Regions from separate parts of the Eggerthella sp. AM16-19 genome, predicted to be linked through region 2. Evidence: predicted binding sites of a transcription regulator. Region 2 holds the regulator's gene; each other region holds the start of a gene.
What was found. Region 2 encodes HrcA, which represses chaperone genes, less so after heat shock. Its sites were predicted from a motif close to TNTTAGCANNCNNNNNNNNNGNNTGCTAANA; they were not measured.

Region 1: DW178_RS08985 (co-chaperone GroES) is a predicted target of HrcA. The motif match lies at 1,311-1,341, and genes of this name have one in related genera.
Region 3: htpG (molecular chaperone HtpG) is a predicted target of HrcA. The motif match lies at 2,099-2,129, and genes of this name have one in related genera.
Region 4: DW178_RS07960 (ATP-dependent Clp protease ATP-binding subunit) is a predicted target of HrcA. The motif match lies at 1,363-1,393, and genes of this name have one in related genera.

What each region holds. Positions count from the first base shown of each region.
Region 1 is NZ_QUCY01000023.1:14,157-18,588, reverse strand. It holds gene DW178_RS08995 (sensor histidine kinase) at 1-299, shown strand, start outside; gene DW178_RS08990 (response regulator) at 303-1,163, shown strand; gene DW178_RS08985 (co-chaperone GroES) at 1,419-1,706, shown strand; gene groL (chaperonin GroEL) at 1,797-3,431, shown strand; gene DW178_RS08975 (type IV pilus twitching motility protein PilT) at 3,790-4,432, opposite strand, start outside.
Region 2 is NZ_QUCY01000001.1:128,632-133,063, forward strand. It holds gene dusB (tRNA dihydrouridine synthase DusB) at 1-621, shown strand, start outside; gene hemW (radical SAM family heme chaperone HemW) at 614-1,720, shown strand; gene hrcA (heat-inducible transcriptional repressor HrcA) at 1,837-2,853, shown strand; gene dnaJ (molecular chaperone DnaJ) at 2,904-4,025, shown strand; gene DW178_RS00670 (RsmE family RNA methyltransferase) at 4,270-4,432, shown strand, end outside.
Region 3 is NZ_QUCY01000019.1:26,362-30,793, forward strand. It holds gene htpG (molecular chaperone HtpG) at 1-1,933, opposite strand, end outside; gene DW178_RS08185 (PIN domain-containing protein) at 2,192-2,656, opposite strand; gene DW178_RS08190 (hypothetical protein) at 2,658-3,026, opposite strand; gene DW178_RS08195 (SGNH/GDSL hydrolase family protein) at 3,441-4,432, shown strand, end outside.
Region 4 is NZ_QUCY01000018.1:36,488-40,919, reverse strand. It holds gene DW178_RS07965 (AI-2E family transporter) at 1-1,112, opposite strand, end outside; gene DW178_RS07960 (ATP-dependent Clp protease ATP-binding subunit) at 1,439-4,012, shown strand; gene ispD (2-C-methyl-D-erythritol 4-phosphate cytidylyltransferase) at 4,183-4,432, shown strand, end outside.

The DNA of each region.
Region 1 (4,432 bases), on a different contig from region 2:
AGGCGTGCACGAACGCGGTTCGGCATGCGCGGGCGCAGCGCGTGTCGCTGCGGTTCGCGGTGGAGGACGGCGCGGCCACGCTGTCCGTGATCGACGACGGCGCCGGCTGCGGCGCGGCGGCGCAGCCGGCAGATATGGCCGCCCCCCAGCTGCCGCGGGCGGCCGATGGCGCGGGCCACGGCGTGGCGGGCATGGCCGAGCGCATCCACGTGCTCGGCGGGTCGTTCTCGGCAGGCGATGGCGAAAACGGCGGGTTTTGCGTGCGCGCGAGCATCCCGCTTCGCGGAACGGAGGCATAGCGAATGGAACAGACGCTCGACGGCGAAGGCGCGGCAAACGCATCCTCGCAGGCGGCCAACCTGGCAACCCCGGCAAACTCGGCAGGCCCGGCCAACCCGGCAACCCCGGCCAGTGAGTCCGGCACCTCCCCGCAGGCGGCCAATCCCGCCAGTATAGCGAGCACCCTTTTGCAGGCGGCGGGTGCGAAGCGTCCCGTGCGCGTGCTAGTGGCCGACGATCAGGACCTGGTGCGCAGCGGCTTCCGCATGATCTTGTCGTCCTACGACGGCATCGAGGTGGTGGGCGAGGCGCGCGACGGCGATCAGGCGGTGCAGCTTGCCGAGCGCCTGCGCCCCGACGTGGTGCTCATGGACATCCGCATGCCGCGCGTCAACGGCATCGATGCCACGCGCGCCATCCGCTCCAACGCCGCCCTCCAGGACGTGCAGGTGCTCATCCTCACCACGTTCGACCTGGACGAATACGTGTACGACGCGCTGTCGGCGGGCGCCGGCGGCTTCCTCCTCAAAGACGCCGAGCCCGACGAGATCGCATCGGCGGTGCGCGTGGTGGCGGCGGGCGAGGCGCTCATCGAGCCGTCCATCACGCGCCGGCTCATCGAGACGTTCGTGGCGGCGCGCCCGGGCGTGCCCGCGGGCGCCGCGGCACGCGGCATCGACCAGCTCACCGATCGCGAGCGCGAGATCCTCACGCTGGTCGCGCGCGGCCTTAACAACGACCAGATCGGCGAGCGCCTGTTCATCAGCCCCGCAACGGTCAAGACGCACCTCGCGCGCATCATGGCCAAGCTCGATGCGCACGACCGCGCGCAGCTGGTGGTGCGCGCCTACGAGAGCGGGTTGGTGAAGCCCGGCGTGATGTGAAAGCTGGCGAAAAGGGGGAGCGTCGGCGGCTATCGGCTGCCGGCGCTCCTTCTGTCTTATGCGCTTGCGCAAGAACTTTTCGGAGCGTGCCATAAATCACCGTAATCCACTTGCAATCGGACGGTCGGCTGCTATAGTAGGCAATGTGTTTAGCACTCGTTACCAAAGAGTGCTAGCACTCAGAAACACAGAGTGGTTAAATAACGGGTATGCGAAACCAATCTCGCGTAATCGATGCGAAAGGAAGGCAGCGTTATGAATCTTAAACCCCTGGGCGACCGCGTTATCGTGAAGGCTGACGAAGCTGAGGAGACCACGGCTTCCGGTCTGTTCATCGCATCCGAGGCCAAGGAAAAGCCTCAGAGCGGCGTCGTTCTGGCAGTCGGCGCTGGCAAGCCCGATAAGGACGGCAACCTGGTTCCCGTTCCCGTGAAGGTCGGCGACAAGGTCGTCTACGGCAAGTTCGGCGGCCAGGAGATCAAGGTCGACGGCGAGGACCTGCTCATCCTCCGTGCCGACGATCTGTACGGCGTCTTCGAATAAGTTCCGATCGTTTCACCTCGTCAGTAAACATGGGCCTGCGCCCGGTATCTTGGAACCGCGCGCAGGCCGCATTCGAAAGGAAGCTTTAGAATGGCTAAGGATATCAAATTCGAGGCTGATGCCCGCAGCGCTCTGGCCGCAGGCGTCAACAAGCTGGCAAACGCCGTCAAGGTCACGCTCGGCCCCAAGGGCCGTTACGTCGCCCTTGAGAAGTCCTTCGGCGCTCCGCTGATCACCAACGACGGCGTCACCGTCGCCAAGGAAGTCGAGCTGGAGGATCCGGTCGAGAACATGGGAGCCCAGCTCATCCGCGAGGCCGCTGTTAAGACCAACGACGTCGCCGGCGACGGTACCACCACCGCCACGCTGCTGGCCGACGTGATCGTCTCCGAGGGCCTGCGCAACGTCACCGCCGGCGCCGACGCCCTGGGCATCCGCCGCGGCATCCAGAAGGCGACCGACGCCGTGGTCGAGGCCATCAAGGCCGACGCCACCCCGGTTTCCACCACCGAGCAGATCACCAACGTCGGCACCATCTCCGCCGGCGACGCCGTGATCGGCGCCAAGATCGCCGAGGCCATGGACGCCGTGGGCAAGGACGGCGCCATCTCCGTCGAGGATTCCCAGACCTTCGGCCTGGACATGGACATCGTCGAGGGCATGCAGTACGAGCGCGGCTACATCAGCCCCTACATGGCCACCGACATGGAGAAGATGGAAGCCAACCTCTCCGACCCCTACATCCTGCTGACCGATCAGAAGATCTCCAACATCCAGGACATGGTCCCGCTGCTGGAGCAGATCATGAAGACCGGCCGTCCGCTGTTCATCGTCGCCGAGGACGTCGAGGGCGAGGCTCTGGCCACCATCCTGCTGAACAAGCTGCGCGGCACCTTCACCGCCGTGGCCATCAAGGCCCCGGGCTTCGGCGACCGCCGCAAGCGCATCCTCGAGGACATCGCCGCCGTCACCGGTGCGCAGGTCATCGACAAGGACTTCGGCATGACCCTGGCCGATGCCAAGATCGAGATGCTCGGCACCGCTAAGACCGTCAAGGTCACCAAGGACCGTGCCCTGATCGTGGACGGCGCCGGCGACAAGGCCGCCATCCAGGACCGCATCACCCACATCAAGAAGGAGCTGGAGCGCGTCGACTCCGACTTCGATCGCGACAAGCTCCAGGAGCGCCTGGCCAAGCTGTCCGGCGGCGTGGCCGTGCTGAAGGTGGGTGCTGCCACCGAGGCCGAGCTCAAGGAGAAGAAGTCCCGCATCGAGGACGCCCTGCAGGCTACCCGCGCTGCTGTCGAGGAGGGCATCGTCGCAGGCGGCGGTGTGGCTCTGATCAACGCCATCCCGGCTCTGGACACGCTCGAGATCACCGACGCTGACGAGAAGGTCGGCGTGGAGATCATCCGCAAGGCCATGGAGGCCCCCATGCGCGCCATCGCTCAGAACGCTGGCTTCGAGGGCTCCGTCATGGTCGACAAGGTCCGCCACATGGAGAAGGGCGAGGGCGTGAACTTCGCCGACGGCACCACCGGCAAGATGATCGAGATGGGCGTCAACGACCCCGTCAAGGTCACCCGCACGGCTCTGCAGTCCGCTGCTTCCGTGGCTGCCCTGATCCTCATCACCGAGTGCACCATCAACGAGATCCCGAAGGATCCCGATCCGGCGGCCGCTGCTGCTGCCGCAGGTGCAGCCGGTATGGGCGGCATGATGTAAGCAACAGGTTCATAAACCTTGCAGCAAAAGGGCCCGCTTCGGCGGGCCCTTTTCGCGTCTTGTGGGGAAGTCGCGGCGGCTGTCGCAGCCTCGATATGCGCAGCTGCGGTGTTAGGCGCGACCGCGGCGAAGATCGTCCCGGGCGCAGCCGCCGCGGCTTTCGCCTGGCGTATCGCGCTACGACCGGCGAGAACGCTCGCGTCGGGGAGTTCGAACCGTCTACTTAGGTTCCCCGGCCGGGCCCCGTCGTTTCCATTCGATCGTCGGAATGCAACAAAAACGCCCTCCTGCAGTTGCAGGAGGGCGTTTGCGGTCTTATATGCGGTTTGCTGGTCCCCTTACAGGCACTTGCCTGGCCTTACAAGCCTTCGGCCTGGAAACGGCGCAGGAGGGCTTCCTGATGGTGCGAGTACTGCAGCGCGACGTCCTTCGCCACCTTGCCCTCGCGCACGGCGTTGAACAGCGCCTGGTCCATGGTCTGCATGCCGGCGGCGCCGTTGGAGGCGATCACGGAGTCGATCTGGTAGGTCTTCTCTTCGCGGATGAGGTTGCGGATGGCGGTGTTCATGTGCATGACCTCGAACACGGGGATGGTGGTGCCGTCGAGTGCGGGGATGAGCATCTGGCTGACCGTGGCCTGCAGCACGAGCGACAGCTGGGTGCGGATCTGGCGCTGCTGGCTGGCGGGGAAGGCGTCGATCATGCGCTCGATGGTGTCGGCGGCGCTGGTGGTGTGCAGCGTGGAGAGCACCAGCTGCGTCATCTCGGCGGCGTTGATGGCGGTGCCGATGGTCTCGGCGTCGCGCATCTCGCCGAGCAGGATGACGTCGGGGCTTTCGCGCATGGCCGAGCGCAGCGCCTCGGAGTAGTTGGCGATGTCGGTGGGGATTTCGCGCTGCGTGATGATGCAGGAGCCGTGCTTATGCACGAACTCGATGGGGTCCTCCATGGTCAGGATATGACCCGTGCGCTTGTGGTTCATGCGGTCGAGCATGCATGCC
Region 2 (4,432 bases):
GATCCGGACCTGGCAGCCTCCATCGTGGCGGCGGTAAGCCGCGCGGTGGAGCATCCCGTTACCGTGAAGTTCCGCCGCGGTTGGGCCATGGGCTGCGAAACGGCGCCCGAATTCGCGGTTCGCATGCAAGATGCCGGAGCCGCCGCAGTTGCGGTGCATGGTCGATACGCCGAGCAGCTGTATCGCGGATGCGCTGATTGGGGCGTCGTTGCGCGCGTCAAGCAGGCGGTGGACGTGCCCGTGGTCGGCAACGGCGACGTGAAATGCGGCGCCGATGCTGTGGCCATCACGCGCGAAACCGGCTGCGATGCCGTTATGATCGCGCGTGCCGCTGAAGGCAATCCGTGGATATTCTCCCAGGCCGCTGCGGCGCTTGCAGGCTCGCCGGAGCCTTGCGCGCCCACCGTAGAGCAGCGTATCGCCATGGCAAGGCGCCATGCACGGCTGCTCGCGCAGCGCGAAGGGCGCAATATCGTGCGCATGCGCAAGCACGCCATGTGGTATATGACGGGCCTTCCCGGCGCCGCCGCGGCGCGTGGGAAGATCAACGCCTGCGTGGGCGTCGATGATTTCGACGCCGTGTTCGACGAGCTGCTTGAGATTGCGGGAAGCCATGCATGATCCCTATCGCGCGCTGTACCTGCATCTGCCGTTTTGCGTGAAGCGTTGCAGCTATTGCGACTTCGCCACCGCCGCCGTGCCCGCCGAAAGCCCGCAAATCGACGAATACGTGGAAGATCTATGTCTGCAGATCCGCCGCAAGTCCAAAGAAGGGGAGCTCGGCGGCATCTCGACGGTGTATCTCGGCGGCGGCACCCCATCCCATGTGGGCATGCCGCGGCTGTCCATGTTGCTTTACACCCTGGGGCTTTCCATGCGCTTGGAGCCCGATGTGGAATGCACCATGGAGGCGAATCCCGAAAGCCTGACCTCTTCCATGGTGCGCGACATCTGGGCGCTTGGCGTGAACAGGCTCTCTATCGGCGTGCAAAGCTTCGATGACCACGTGCTCGGCATCTTGGGGCGCGCCCATGATGCGCAAGGAGCGAAGCGGGCCATCGCATGTGCGCGGGAACGGTTCGAGAACGTCAGCGTCGACCTGATGTGCGGCATTCCCGGTCAAAGCACTGAGTCGTTCGAGGATAGCGTTAAGACCGCCATCGATTGCGGGGTTTCCCACGTCAGCGTGTACCCACTCACCATCGAGCCGCATACGCCCTTCGATGCCATGGTCTTGTCCGGCCAGCTTGCAGAGCCCGACGACGATGTCGAGGCGGAGCATATGCAGGCGGCGGAGCGCATCCTCTCCCAGGCTGGATACGAGCGCTACGAAGTGGCAAGCTATGCGAAGCCCGGGTTCGAGTGTCGTCACAACATCGCCTACTGGACCGGCGTTCCTTATCTGGGTCTGGGGCGCAGCGCGGCCAGCATGACGCAGAACGCCGAGCGGCGCATGCGCATCCAAGATGGTCAGGTCACCGATGACCTCGACGCTGGGGAAATGGCTGCCGAGGACATGATGCTGGGCATGCGCATGTCGCGCGGCATCTCCGATGATCTGGTGCAGCGGGCTGCACAGCTGCTGCCGAAAACCTCTGAGACGCTCGACGCGCTCGCCGAGCAGGGGCTGTGCGAGCACGTTGACGGGCGTTGGAGGCCGACCGAGCGTGGGTGGTTGTGCGGTAATCAGCTGTACGGCGCTCTGTTCGATCTAGCGTAAGGGGGTGTCTGTTTCTTACGATTCGGTGCAATATTTAGCACTCCCACCATCTCGCTGCTAATATTTAGTGTTACGAATTGGTTATACCGTAGTGGGTGAAAGGATGGTGGGGAAACGTGCTTTCGGATAGGCGTCAAAAAGTGCTTGCAGCGCTCATCGAGGAATACGTCGCGCGCGCTCTGCCGGTAGGTTCGCGCACGCTTACCGAACGTTATCAGCTCGGCGTAAGCCCTGCGACCGTGCGCAACGAGCTTTCGGTTCTCGAGGACGGGGGCTATATCGCCCAGCCGCATACCTCTGCAGGCAGGATCCCCACCGATCAAGGCTACCGCGCCTTCGTCGACGATCTGCTTTCCCAGGAAGGCGGCGAACAAGAGGACGAACGTTGCCAGGAAGCGGCCGACAAGCTCAGGAAAAGCGCTTCGGAGCTTGATGACCTGGTCGAGCAGACCTCCGAAGCCCTGACGCGCCTTACCGACTGCCTGTCCATCGTGCTCGCTCCGTCGGTGCTCGATCTGCACATCAAGCAGCTTTCGCTTATCTCCCTAACGCCCACCAACGCGCTTGTCGTGGTGGTCACCGAAGACGGCCAGGTGTTTAACCGCCATATGGATTTCGCCGAAGAGGTGTCCAGCGACGAGCTGGCGCGCGTGCAGCATCTGCTCAACGAGGTGTTCGGCGGCAACACGCTGCACGATATCGAGCACGGATTGGGCAGGGGCATGTCGGAGGCGTTCGCCGACCCGCTCGTGCGCATGGCGCTCGACGAGGTGCTCTCATGCCTGCGGGAAGGCGAGGGGTCTCGTGCCCACAGCCTTGGGTTCAGCTCGCTTTTGTCGCAGCCCGAGTTCAGCCAATCGGAAGCGGTGCTTCCCGTCATGCAGGTGCTCGAGGACGACACGGTGTTGCTGCACATCCTTGACGACACAGCATGTCAAACCGATGGCAGGCCCACGGTGCGCATCGGCTCGGAGAATCAAGCCTCCCAGCTGTCCGGCGTTTCGGTTGTGGCCAGCCGCTACGGCCGCGGCGATTCCGCCGGCGTGGTGGCGGTCATCGGCCCTACGCGCATGGACTATTCGAAGGTATTACGCGCGGTCCGCATCGCGGGCACCGCGCTCGGTGATTTGTAGGAACCCGGCAGGATAGCCCGCTGGGGAATGGAAAGGTGGATACGGCCAACATGGCGAAGGACTTGTACGAAGTTCTCGGCGTCTCCCGTGATGCCACGGAGGCGGATATCAAGAAGGCGTTTCGTCGCAAGGCGCGTGAATTGCACCCTGACGTGAACAAGGCCCCCGATGCCGAGGACCAGTTCAAAGAGCTCAACGAAGCTTACGACGTGCTCAGCGACGCGAACAAGCGCGCGCAGTACGATCGGTTCGGCACCGTTTCCGGCGCGGCTGGTGGCGGCAGCGGCTATGTCGACTTCGACGATCTGTTCGGCGGCGGGTTCGGCGATATCTTCAGCAGCTTCTTCGGCGGCGGTGGCGCTGGCGGTGCCCGTCAGCAGCGCACTGATGGACGCGATATGGGCGTCGGCCTGCGTTTGACCCTCGAAGAGGTCGCTACCGGCGCCAAGAAGGAGATCGTCTACGATCGCCTGGCCCCGTGCGCCGATTGCGATGGTACGGGCATGGCCGAAGGCGGCAAGCAGGTCACCTGCCCCGAATGCGGCGGCAAGGGTCGTGTGGTCACCGTGCAGCATACCTTCTTGGGCGATATGCAGACGGCAACCACCTGCAGCAAGTGCAACGGCACCGGTCAAACCATCGACAACCCGTGCCCCGAATGCGACGGCCAAGGCCGCGTGCCCGACCGCCAGCGCGTCACGGTGGAGGTACCTGTCGGCATCCGCGATTCCCAGCAGCTGCGCCTTACCGGTTTTGGCGAGGCGGGTCTGCGTGGAGCGGCTTCTGGCGACCTTATCGTCACGTGCCGCGTCCAACCGCATGAGTTCTTCGAGCGCGACGGCGACGACCTGCATTGCCGTGCCAACGTGTCCATCGTTCAGGCAACGCTCGGCTCCGAAATCGAGGTCGACGGCATCTTCGAAGACGAGAAGGTCAAGGTCCGCATCCCCGAAGGCCTGCAAAACGATCAGATCGTGCGCGTGAAGGGCTTCGGCATGCCGCGCTTCCGCAGCGAGGCACGTGGCGATATGTACGTCCATGTCACCGTGGCGGTTCCGAAGAAGGTCACGAAGAAGCAGCGAGAGCTGCTCGAACAGCTCGCCCACGAAATGGGCGAGGATGTGGCAGAAGCTCGTACGCCGCTGCAAAAGCTGCGCGACAAGTTCAACTAGATCGCTTACCCGTTCGGCATTCGAGCGGGTAAGCTTGTGCTCGACGCTTTGCGCAATCGCGTTCGAACGGTTGCGCAAAGCGTTTTCGTTCCGGTGCGCGTCCCGTTCAACCGTTCGGCCGCTCAATCGGCGGCGCTTTCGGGTGCTGATCGGTCGCGCTGCCTCTTTTGAGCGGTGTTAGGCAACCGAACCGGAAATGCCCGTAAGTGCTCCATAAGCCCTCTGCTCTCAGATAAGGATTCCCGTGTCGCTCCCTCAGTTTTTCCTTGATGAACAGGTTTTGGCCGATGAGGTCCAGGAACAGTTCCCGCTGGCGCTTTCGCGCGATGATGCGAAGCATGCCAAGGTATTGCGCCTTGACCCCGGAGAGCATATCGCCGTGGTGGATGCGGCGCAGGATTATTTCG
Region 3 (4,432 bases), on a different contig from region 2:
CGTTCGCGTAGGCGACCGGGTCGGCGATGGGCATGCCCTCGACGATGAGCGCCTGATCGTACAGGATCTCGGTGTAGAGCTTCACCTTCTCGGCGTCGCCGGCGGACTGGGCGTCCTTGAGCACCTGGAACACCGGGTGCTTCGCGTTCAGCTCGAGCACGCGCTGCGATTTCACCTCGCCCATGCCGTCGGGCATCTGCGACATGAGGCGCTCCATCTCAAGCGACACGGGGCCTTCGGTGGTGACGGCGGACGGCGCATCGGTCAGGCGCGTGGACACGGCCACCTTCGTGACCGCGTCGCCGAGCTGCTCCTTCATGGCGTTGAGCAGGGCCTCGTTGTCCTTTTCGGCTTCCTCGGCCTCCTTCTTCTCCTCCTCGGAGGCGAAGTCCAGGTCGCCCGACGCCACGTTCTTGAGCTCCTTGGGGCCGGTTCCCTCGATGTCCTTGCCCTCGGCGTCCTGCTCGGCCTCGGGACCATAGGTCATCATGGCCTGGAAGCAGAACTCGTCGACGTCCTTCGTGCACAGCAGCACGTCGTAGCCCTTGCCGAGCACCGTGTTCACGATGGGCAGCTTCGCCAGGCGGTCAATGCTGTCGCCGGCGGCGTAGTAGATGGACTTCTGGTCGGCGGGCATGGCCTCGAGGTACTCGGCCAGCGTGACCGTCTTCTGCTCCTTGGCGCTGTAGAACAGCAGCAGGTCGGCCAGCTCGTCTTTGAGCATGCCGTAGCTGGTGTAGATGCCGTACTCCAGGCCTCGGCCGAAGTCCTCGAAGAACTTCTCATAAGCGGCGCGATCGTTCTTCAGCATCTTCTTCAGCTCGCTCGTGACCTTCTTCTCCACCTTGCGGGCGATGGCGTGCAGCTGGTTGTTCTGCTGCAGCGTCTCACGCGAGATATTGAGCGTGAGGTCCTGGCTGTCCACGACGCCGCGGACGAAGTTGTAGTGGTCGGGCAGCAGGTCCTCGCACTTCTCCATGATCAGCACGTTGGAGCTGTACAGCTCCAGGCCCTTCTTGTAGTCCTTGCTGTACAGGTCGTACGGTGCACGGCCGGGGATGAACAGCAACGCGTCGTAGGACAGCGCTCCCTCGGCGTGGATGGAGAACGTGGCCGCCGGATCGGTGAAGTCGTGGAAGGTCTGCTTGTAGAACTCGTTGTACTCTTCCTGTTGTACGTCGGACTTGCTGCGCTTCCAGATCGGCACCATGGAGTTGATGGTCTCGACCTCGGTGTACTGCTCGTACTCGGGCTTGTAGTCGTCGCCGGCGTCCTCGGGCTTGGGCTTCTGGCGGGACTTCGAAACCTCCATGCGCACGGGGTAGCGCACGTAGTTGCTGTAACGCTTGATGAGGTCCTTCAGGCCGTACTCGCTGAGGAACTGGTCGAAGTTCTCCTCATCGGTGTTGTCCTTGAGGGTCAGGATGATGTCGGTGCCGTTGCCCTCGCGCTGGGCCTCCTCGATGGTGTAGCCCTCGACGCCGTCGGATTCCCAGGCCCAAGCCTGGGCGCTGCCGTAGGCCTTCGACACCACGCGCACGGACTTCGCCACCATGAACGCGCTGTAGAAGCCCACGCCGAACTGGCCGATGATATCGACGTCATCGCCTTGCTGCTCGGCGTTCTCCTGCTTGAAGGCCATGGAATCGGAATGGGCGATGGTGCCCAGGTTGCGGTCCAGGTCCTCCTGCGTCATGCCGATGCCGTTGTCGGACACGGTGATGGTGCGGGCGTCCTTGTCGAAGGCGACGTCGATGCCGAGCTGGTCCTTCGTCAGCTGGATGCTGGAGTCGGTGAGGCTTTTGAAGTACAGCTTGTCGACGGCGTCCGATGCGTTGGAGATGAGCTCGCGCAGGAAGATCTCGCGATTGGTGTAGATGGAGTTGATCATCAGGTCGAGCAGCTTCTTGCTCTCTGTCTTGAACTTGCGCATGTGCGGCGCTTCCTTTCCGTTCGTGCTTCGATGCTGAGGGACCGGCCGCGCGGTGCGGGGACGTTTCGTCCACCTGGTGAAACGCAGGCTTGCGGCGCCCGCCCGCAGACGGGGCGCCAGGCCGTGCATGCCCCGGCGAATGAAACGCCCCGCAGATGCGGGGCGCGTTAGCAGTCTCACAGCTTGAGTGCTAATTTCGATTGTAGTCTGGCACTTGGGAGTGTCAAGTGACAGGAAGGTGACAGCGGGAAGGCTTCGCTAAATCTCGATTTGCGTGTAGTCCAGATCGCGGTTCTCGCACAGCCATTCGAACATGCCCGACACGTTCGTGACCTTGACCAGGCCGTTTCCTAGGCCGTCCGGTTCGTGCGTGAGCAGGAAGTCCGCCCGCAGGTCGATGGCGGCGTTGACCATGAGCTGGCCTTCTGGGTTTTGCCCCGACGAGGCCAGCATGCGGTCGACGTTGGCCGCGGTGAAATCCGCCACCTGCACGAAGGTGCGCAGGCCGCGGATGCGCTCCATGGCGCGCGGCAGCAGCTCGGGCTTGCCGCCCTCGGAGAGCAGGTAGACGAGGTCGACCACCTGCGGGGCGGTGACCCACAGGTCGAACTCGCCCACGCGGCCGGCCACCATGAGCATGCGCGTTTGATGGTAGAACGGTTGGCGCTCGTTCATGAAGTCCATGACGACTTCGGTACCAAGCAGGACACGGGCCTGAGGCATGCTAGATCACCCCCCGCGAGGAGAATCGCGCGGCGCGGGCGATGGCCGCAAGGTCCGGGCCGTCGGGCGGCAGGTCGCCGTGCTCGAAAGCGCTGTCGACCAGCGCCGAGGGCGCTTCATCGGCGACATCGGATGTGCCGCCGGATACGGGTTCGGAGAGGGAATCGACGAACTCCACGGCGTTATCCCAGGCCGCTTCGTCCTCCGCCGCCACGATGCCCGTGAGAAACGACGCGTCGCCGTTCTCGATGAGCTTGTCGTACATGCGGTTGATGGCCTGGGAGGCCGTGAGGCCTTCCCGCTGCAGCACAAGACCGCCGCGGCGCTTCTTGCCGGGCGCCATGCGGCCGGTGACCATTGCCTCGCCCATTGCAACCTCCGATCGTCCCGCTTCGCTGCACGGGGAAACGGGCGGACGGCCGCTTGACCGGCCTTTGCTCCCCGCAGCGATTACCAGCGTTGCTCCGGGCTCCGCCGGCGCAACTTGTGTGAGTGCGTGGTTCGTATTATTGTACAACGTTTTACGTACAACGTCAAGAGAACAGACTGCGACATTCACTGGTTGCACACAAGTTTTTATGCGGTTCACCTGGGGTTATCCTGATGGCGAAGGCGGCGCGGGCGAAGGACTGGATGAGCCGGGAAGGTCCGCCCGGGATTCGACCTTACATAGACTGTTAACAGAGCCTGCGCGAGGTTTTGCTACCATGTGCTACTGGACGAAAGCAGCCTGACGCGCGACGCCGGGACGCGATTACGAATGACGTAAGGAAGGCGGTCGGGCATGCCCGCGAAAACGTTCTCCATCATGGGCGATTCCATCAGCACCTTCGAGGGGTGCGTGCCCGATGGCTACACGCTGTTCTACAACGACGAGCGCTTGGAGCGATCCGGAGTGCTGCGCCCCGAGGACACGTGGTGGTCGCACGCGGTGCGTGGGCTCGGCGGAACCGTGCTTGCCGATAGCGCCTGGTCAGGCAGCATGGTCGAGGGCGCGGGCTTCCCCGCCGCCAGCAGCCCCGAACGCGCAGCCGCCCTGCTGGGACCCGACGGCCAGGCACCGGATGCGGTGCTCGTGTTCATCGGCATCAACGACTACGGCTGGGGTGGCGCCGAGGCGCAGGCCGCCGGCCGCAGCCACGCCATGCCGCGCTGCATCGATCCGGAAAGCGTTCCCGAGCAGATAGCCGGCGCCGCGCCCGCCGACGCCGTGGAACATTTCGGCGCGGCATACCGAACCATGTTGCGCAACATCCGCGCGGCCGCCCCTAATGCCGCGGTGTATTGCATCACGCTGCTGCCCGGTCGCACGCATGGCATTGACCATCCCGAGTTCTGCTACCGTCTGCGCGGTCGTCATCTGGACGAATACAACGCCGCCATCCGCGAGGCTGCTGCGGCCGAAGGCTGCCGCGTCGCCGACGTGCGAGCGTTCGGTCGCGACTATGACTCGCTTGAGGGCACGCACCCCACGAATCTGGGCATGCGCCAGTTCGCCAGCATGGTAGTGCACGCGATGCAGCTGGCAGACTCGGCGGAAGCGAGCTCGGCGAGCGCGAACGGGGGACGGAGGTGCGTTCGCGATGTGGGGGACGCGAACGTGGCGGAAGCGGATGCGGCGGAAGGCATCACCGTCGGGGCGCAGCCCGAAATCGCCAACCCCGCGCTTGACCTGCGGGATTTCTGCGGCGCGCCCGAGAGCGCGCAGCTCTGCGATGCGCCCACCTGCATCGGCTGCCCCCACGCCGCCAACACCGGCAACCAATGGCTGTGCAG
Region 4 (4,432 bases), on a different contig from region 2:
CCCAATTCGTTTTCCGCGTCCTGTTGCGCGAAATGCTCCATGGCAAGCGTTCGAAGCGTGGAGATGACGGGCACGCCCAGAAGCACGCCTAGAAGGCCGAACAGCGACCCGCCCGCGATCACGGCCACGAACACCCAGATGCTCGGCAGGCCCACCGACTGTCCCACCACGTTCGGGTAGATGAGATGTCCCTCGATTTGCTGGAGGATCACCAAGAACACGATGAACTGCAGGGCTTGAACGGGGTCTTGCGACAGGATCATCGCCGCACCCATGATGCCGCCTATCCATGCGCCGGCGAACGGGATGAGCGACGACACGCCCACGATAAGGCCGATGGAAGCCGCATAGGGGAACTGCAGGATGGTGCCGCCGATGGCGCACAGGGCACCCAAGATGACCGCCTCGATGCATTGCCCGCGGATGAAGCGCGAGAAGCAGTCGTTGGTGATGCTGCATGCGTGCAGCACGCGGCGGCGCAGGTCCTCGCCGGGGATGAAGCTGGCCGCGCGCATGGCGCCGGCGTGCACGCGGTCCTTGTCGAGCAGCAGGTACAGCGCGAACACCATGCCCAGTAGGATCGAAAGCGTCAGATGGGCCACCTCGCCGCTGGTCTGCGCCACGATGCGCAGCGCCTGGTCGGTGCCGCCCATGGCGTCCAGGGCCTTTTGCCCGATGGAGTTCCAGGTGGCGTTGTCCAAGATCGGGATGGCCTGCGCACCGGGAAGGTTCGCGATGGCCTGCGACGCCATGGCCGCAGCTTCCGATATGCCGGTGATGATGGCGGCGCCCGCGGATTTGAACTCGCCGCCCACGAACGAGGTCAGCGCCGCAAGCGCCAAGGTGACGGCGGTGATCGCCAGGATGACGCAGATGGGGCGGCGCGTCTTGATTGCGAGCGTGTTGTTGGTATGGGGGAACCAGCGCGATTCAAGCGCCGCCGCTATGAAGTTCAGCAGATATGCCAGCACCGCGCCGATGGCCAGGGGCTCAAGGGCGGACCAGACGGTTGATAGGATGGAACATAGGTCGTCGAATCGGGCGACTGCCAGCGCCGCCACGGCAAGGGCGGCAACAAGGATAAGGGCGTAGCGTATGGTGTGCCTGTTCATGCGATCCTGTCGGTTGAAGGGGGATGGGCCGCGCTGCTGCGCGTTTCGCAACCAGTATAAGCGTGTGCATCGGTCAAGGCGCCGTGTTTGCGCGCTTGTCGACCTTTCGTGAAGAACCGCTTGCGGAATCCGGGTGAAAAGGGGCAAAAGGGGTCTAAAAGCGCTTCCGGTGTGTGCGGATTGCACGTAGCGGGGGCAACGGGCGTTGTGCGGCTCCGGGCTACTTTATTATGTATACGATACGTAAACGGCTTAGCAGTCCATTGACGGGAGTGCTAACATGAACAACCGAGACCATAATCATATGCCGCGAGAATCGAGGCTTCATGTCATTTGAGAAGTTCACGGACAAGGCGCGCAAGGTGCTCGTCTTGGCCCAGGACGAGGCACGCGCTCTGCATCAGCCCTATGTGGGCACCGAGCATATCCTGCTGGGCCTCATCCAGGAAAAGGATGGCCTTGCCGCCCAGGCCCTCGAGCGCCTGGGCGTGGCCTATGACGCCGTGGTGAAGGGCATCCGCGAGGTGGCCTCCATCGACGAGGGCGCCGACGTGTCCGGCCATCTTTCGTTCACGCCGCGCGTCAAGCGCGTGCTCGAGAATAGCTTGCGCGAGGCCATGCAGATGGGGCAGAGCTACATCTCCACCGAGCATCTGCTGCTCGGCATCGTGCGCGAGAACGAGGGCACGGCGCTCGACGTGCTCTCGCGCTTGGGCGTGAAGGGCGACGACATCCGCACCGCGCTCAACGATTTGGTGGGCCAAAGCCCCGTGTACGCGGGCCGCAACCCCTTCGAGGCGGCCGGCACCGTGCCCGACAGCGCCCTGAAGGAGTTCGGCACCGACCTTACGCAGAAGGCGCGCGACGGCAAGCTCGACCCGGTCATCGGCCGCGCCGGCGAGATCGAGCGCGTCATGCAGATCCTCTCCCGCCGCCAGAAGAACAACCCGCTGCTCATCGGCGAGCCCGGCGTCGGCAAGACCGCCGTGGCCGAGGGTCTGGCGCAGCTCATCGTGTCCAACCAGGTTCCCGATATCCTGCGCGGCAAGCGCCTGCTCACGCTCGACGTGTCTGCCCTTGTGGCCGGCAGCAAGTACCGCGGCGAGTTCGAGGACCGCTTGAAGAAGTGCATCAAGGAGGTCAAGGACGCCGGCGACATCATCTTGTTCATCGATGAGATGCACACGCTTATCGGCGCGGGTTCTGCCGAGGGCTCCATTGATGCCGCCGCCATCCTCAAGCCGCCGCTGTCGCGTGGCGAGATCCAGGTCATCGGCGCTACCACCGTCGACGAATATCGCAAGCACCTGGAAAAGGACAGCGCCCTCGAGCGCCGTTTCCAGCCCATCACGGTCGGTGAGCCCAACGAGGAGCAGGCCCTGCGCATCATGGAGGGGCTGCGCGACCGCTATGAGGCGCATCATCAGGTGCATTTCACCGACGAGGCGCTTCAGGCCGCCGTCACGCTGTCGGACCGCTATATCCAGGACCGTTTCCTGCCCGACAAGGCCATCGACGTCATGGACGAGGCGGGCGCCCGCATGCGCATCCGCAACATGACCTTGCCCGACGAGCTGCGCGAGATGGACGACAAGCTGCGCCAGATCCGCTCCGATAAGGACAAGGCCATCGCCGAGCAGGATTTCGAGCGCGCCGCCAAGCTGCGCGACCAGGAGTCCGCTGTGAAAGACGAGCGCGCCGCGGCCGAGAAGAAGTGGGCCGAAGATTCCCAGAAATCGGTGCATCAGGTAACGGCGCAGGACATCGCCGACGTCGTCTCCATGACCACCGGCGTGCCCGTGTCCAACCTCACCGAGGCCGAAACCGAGAAGCTGCTGCGCATGGAGGGCGTGCTGCACGAGCGCGTCATCGGCCAGGAAGAGGCCGTGACTGCGCTGTCGAAGGCCATCCGCCGCAGCCGCGCCGGTTTGAAGGATCCCAAGCGCCCCGCCGGCAGCTTCATCTTCCTGGGCCCGTCGGGCGTGGGCAAGACCGAGCTGTCCAAGGCGCTCGCCGAGTTCCTGTTCAGCTCCGAGGACGCGCTCATCAGCTTCGACATGTCCGAGTACATGGAGAAGCACTCCGTCAGCCGTCTGGTCGGCTCGCCTCCGGGCTATGTGGGATTCGACGAGGGCGGCCAGCTCACGAAGGCCGTGCGTCAGCGTCCGTATTCGGTGGTGCTGTTCGACGAGATCGAGAAGGCGCACCCCGACGTGTTCAACATCCTGCTGCAGATCCTGGAGGAAGGCCGTCTGACCGACGCCCAGGGCCGCACGGTCGATTTCCGCAACACGGTCATCATCATGACGTCCAACGTCGGCGCACGCGAGATCTCCGCGCCCACCACGCTCGGCTTCAGCCCCGAGGGCAAGGCCGGCCTTTCCGACAAGGAGATCAAGTCCCGCGTCATGGGCGAGGTGAAGAAGCTGTTCAGGCCAGAGTTCTTGAACCGTATCGATGAGATCATCGTGTTCAAGTCCTTGATGCAGGAGCAGATCGTCGAAATCGCCAAGCTCATGGTGGCCGACCTGCGCGAGCGCCTGATCGCCCAGAACATGACCATCAACCTTACCGATGATGCCTACAAGCTCATCGCGAAGGAAGGCACCGATGCCGCCTATGGTGCTCGTCCGTTGCGCCGCGCCATCCAGCGCCTGCTGGAAGACCCGCTGTCCGAAGAGCTGCTCGAGGGCAAGTGGACGTCGGGCTCGGTCATCCAGGCAAACGTTTCCGAGGACGGCGAGAGCCTTGCGTTCGTCCCCGGCACGGGCTCCATCCCTGCGCCGCGCAAGCACGATAACATCGCGCGCGACGCCGAGCTTCTGCTCACGAACTTCGATCTGGGCCACGCCGGCGTCTCCGGATCGGGCGGGTCGGCAAGCGGCGGCGCTGCGGATTAAAGTTCTGGTTGCTCCCGCTGCGCTCCGCTTGGGCCGGCTGGGGAAAGCCTGCCACGCGCACTTTTTCCATACAGCGCGTAGCGTGCCTGCGAAAACGCGGCAGTTGCTTTAGAATGTAAGGCGGTCCCGAAAGGGGCCGCCTCATTTGTTTTCGACGGAAAGAGGAAACCATGCCCAAGACCGTTGACCCGGTGTTCTCGTCCTCGGTGCTCGCCGCGGCCGATCTGGCCACGGCGCTCGACATCGATGCGCTCACGCAATCCTTGGCCGGCCTTGAGGGCAAGGTCGACAAGAACCCGAAGACGGCGGCCATCATCTTGGCCGGCGGCACGGGCGAGCGTTTCGGCAAAGAAGGCGGCAAGCAGCTGGTGGAAATCGGCGGCAAGCCGATCCTCACCTGGTCGGTCGAGGCCTTCGACG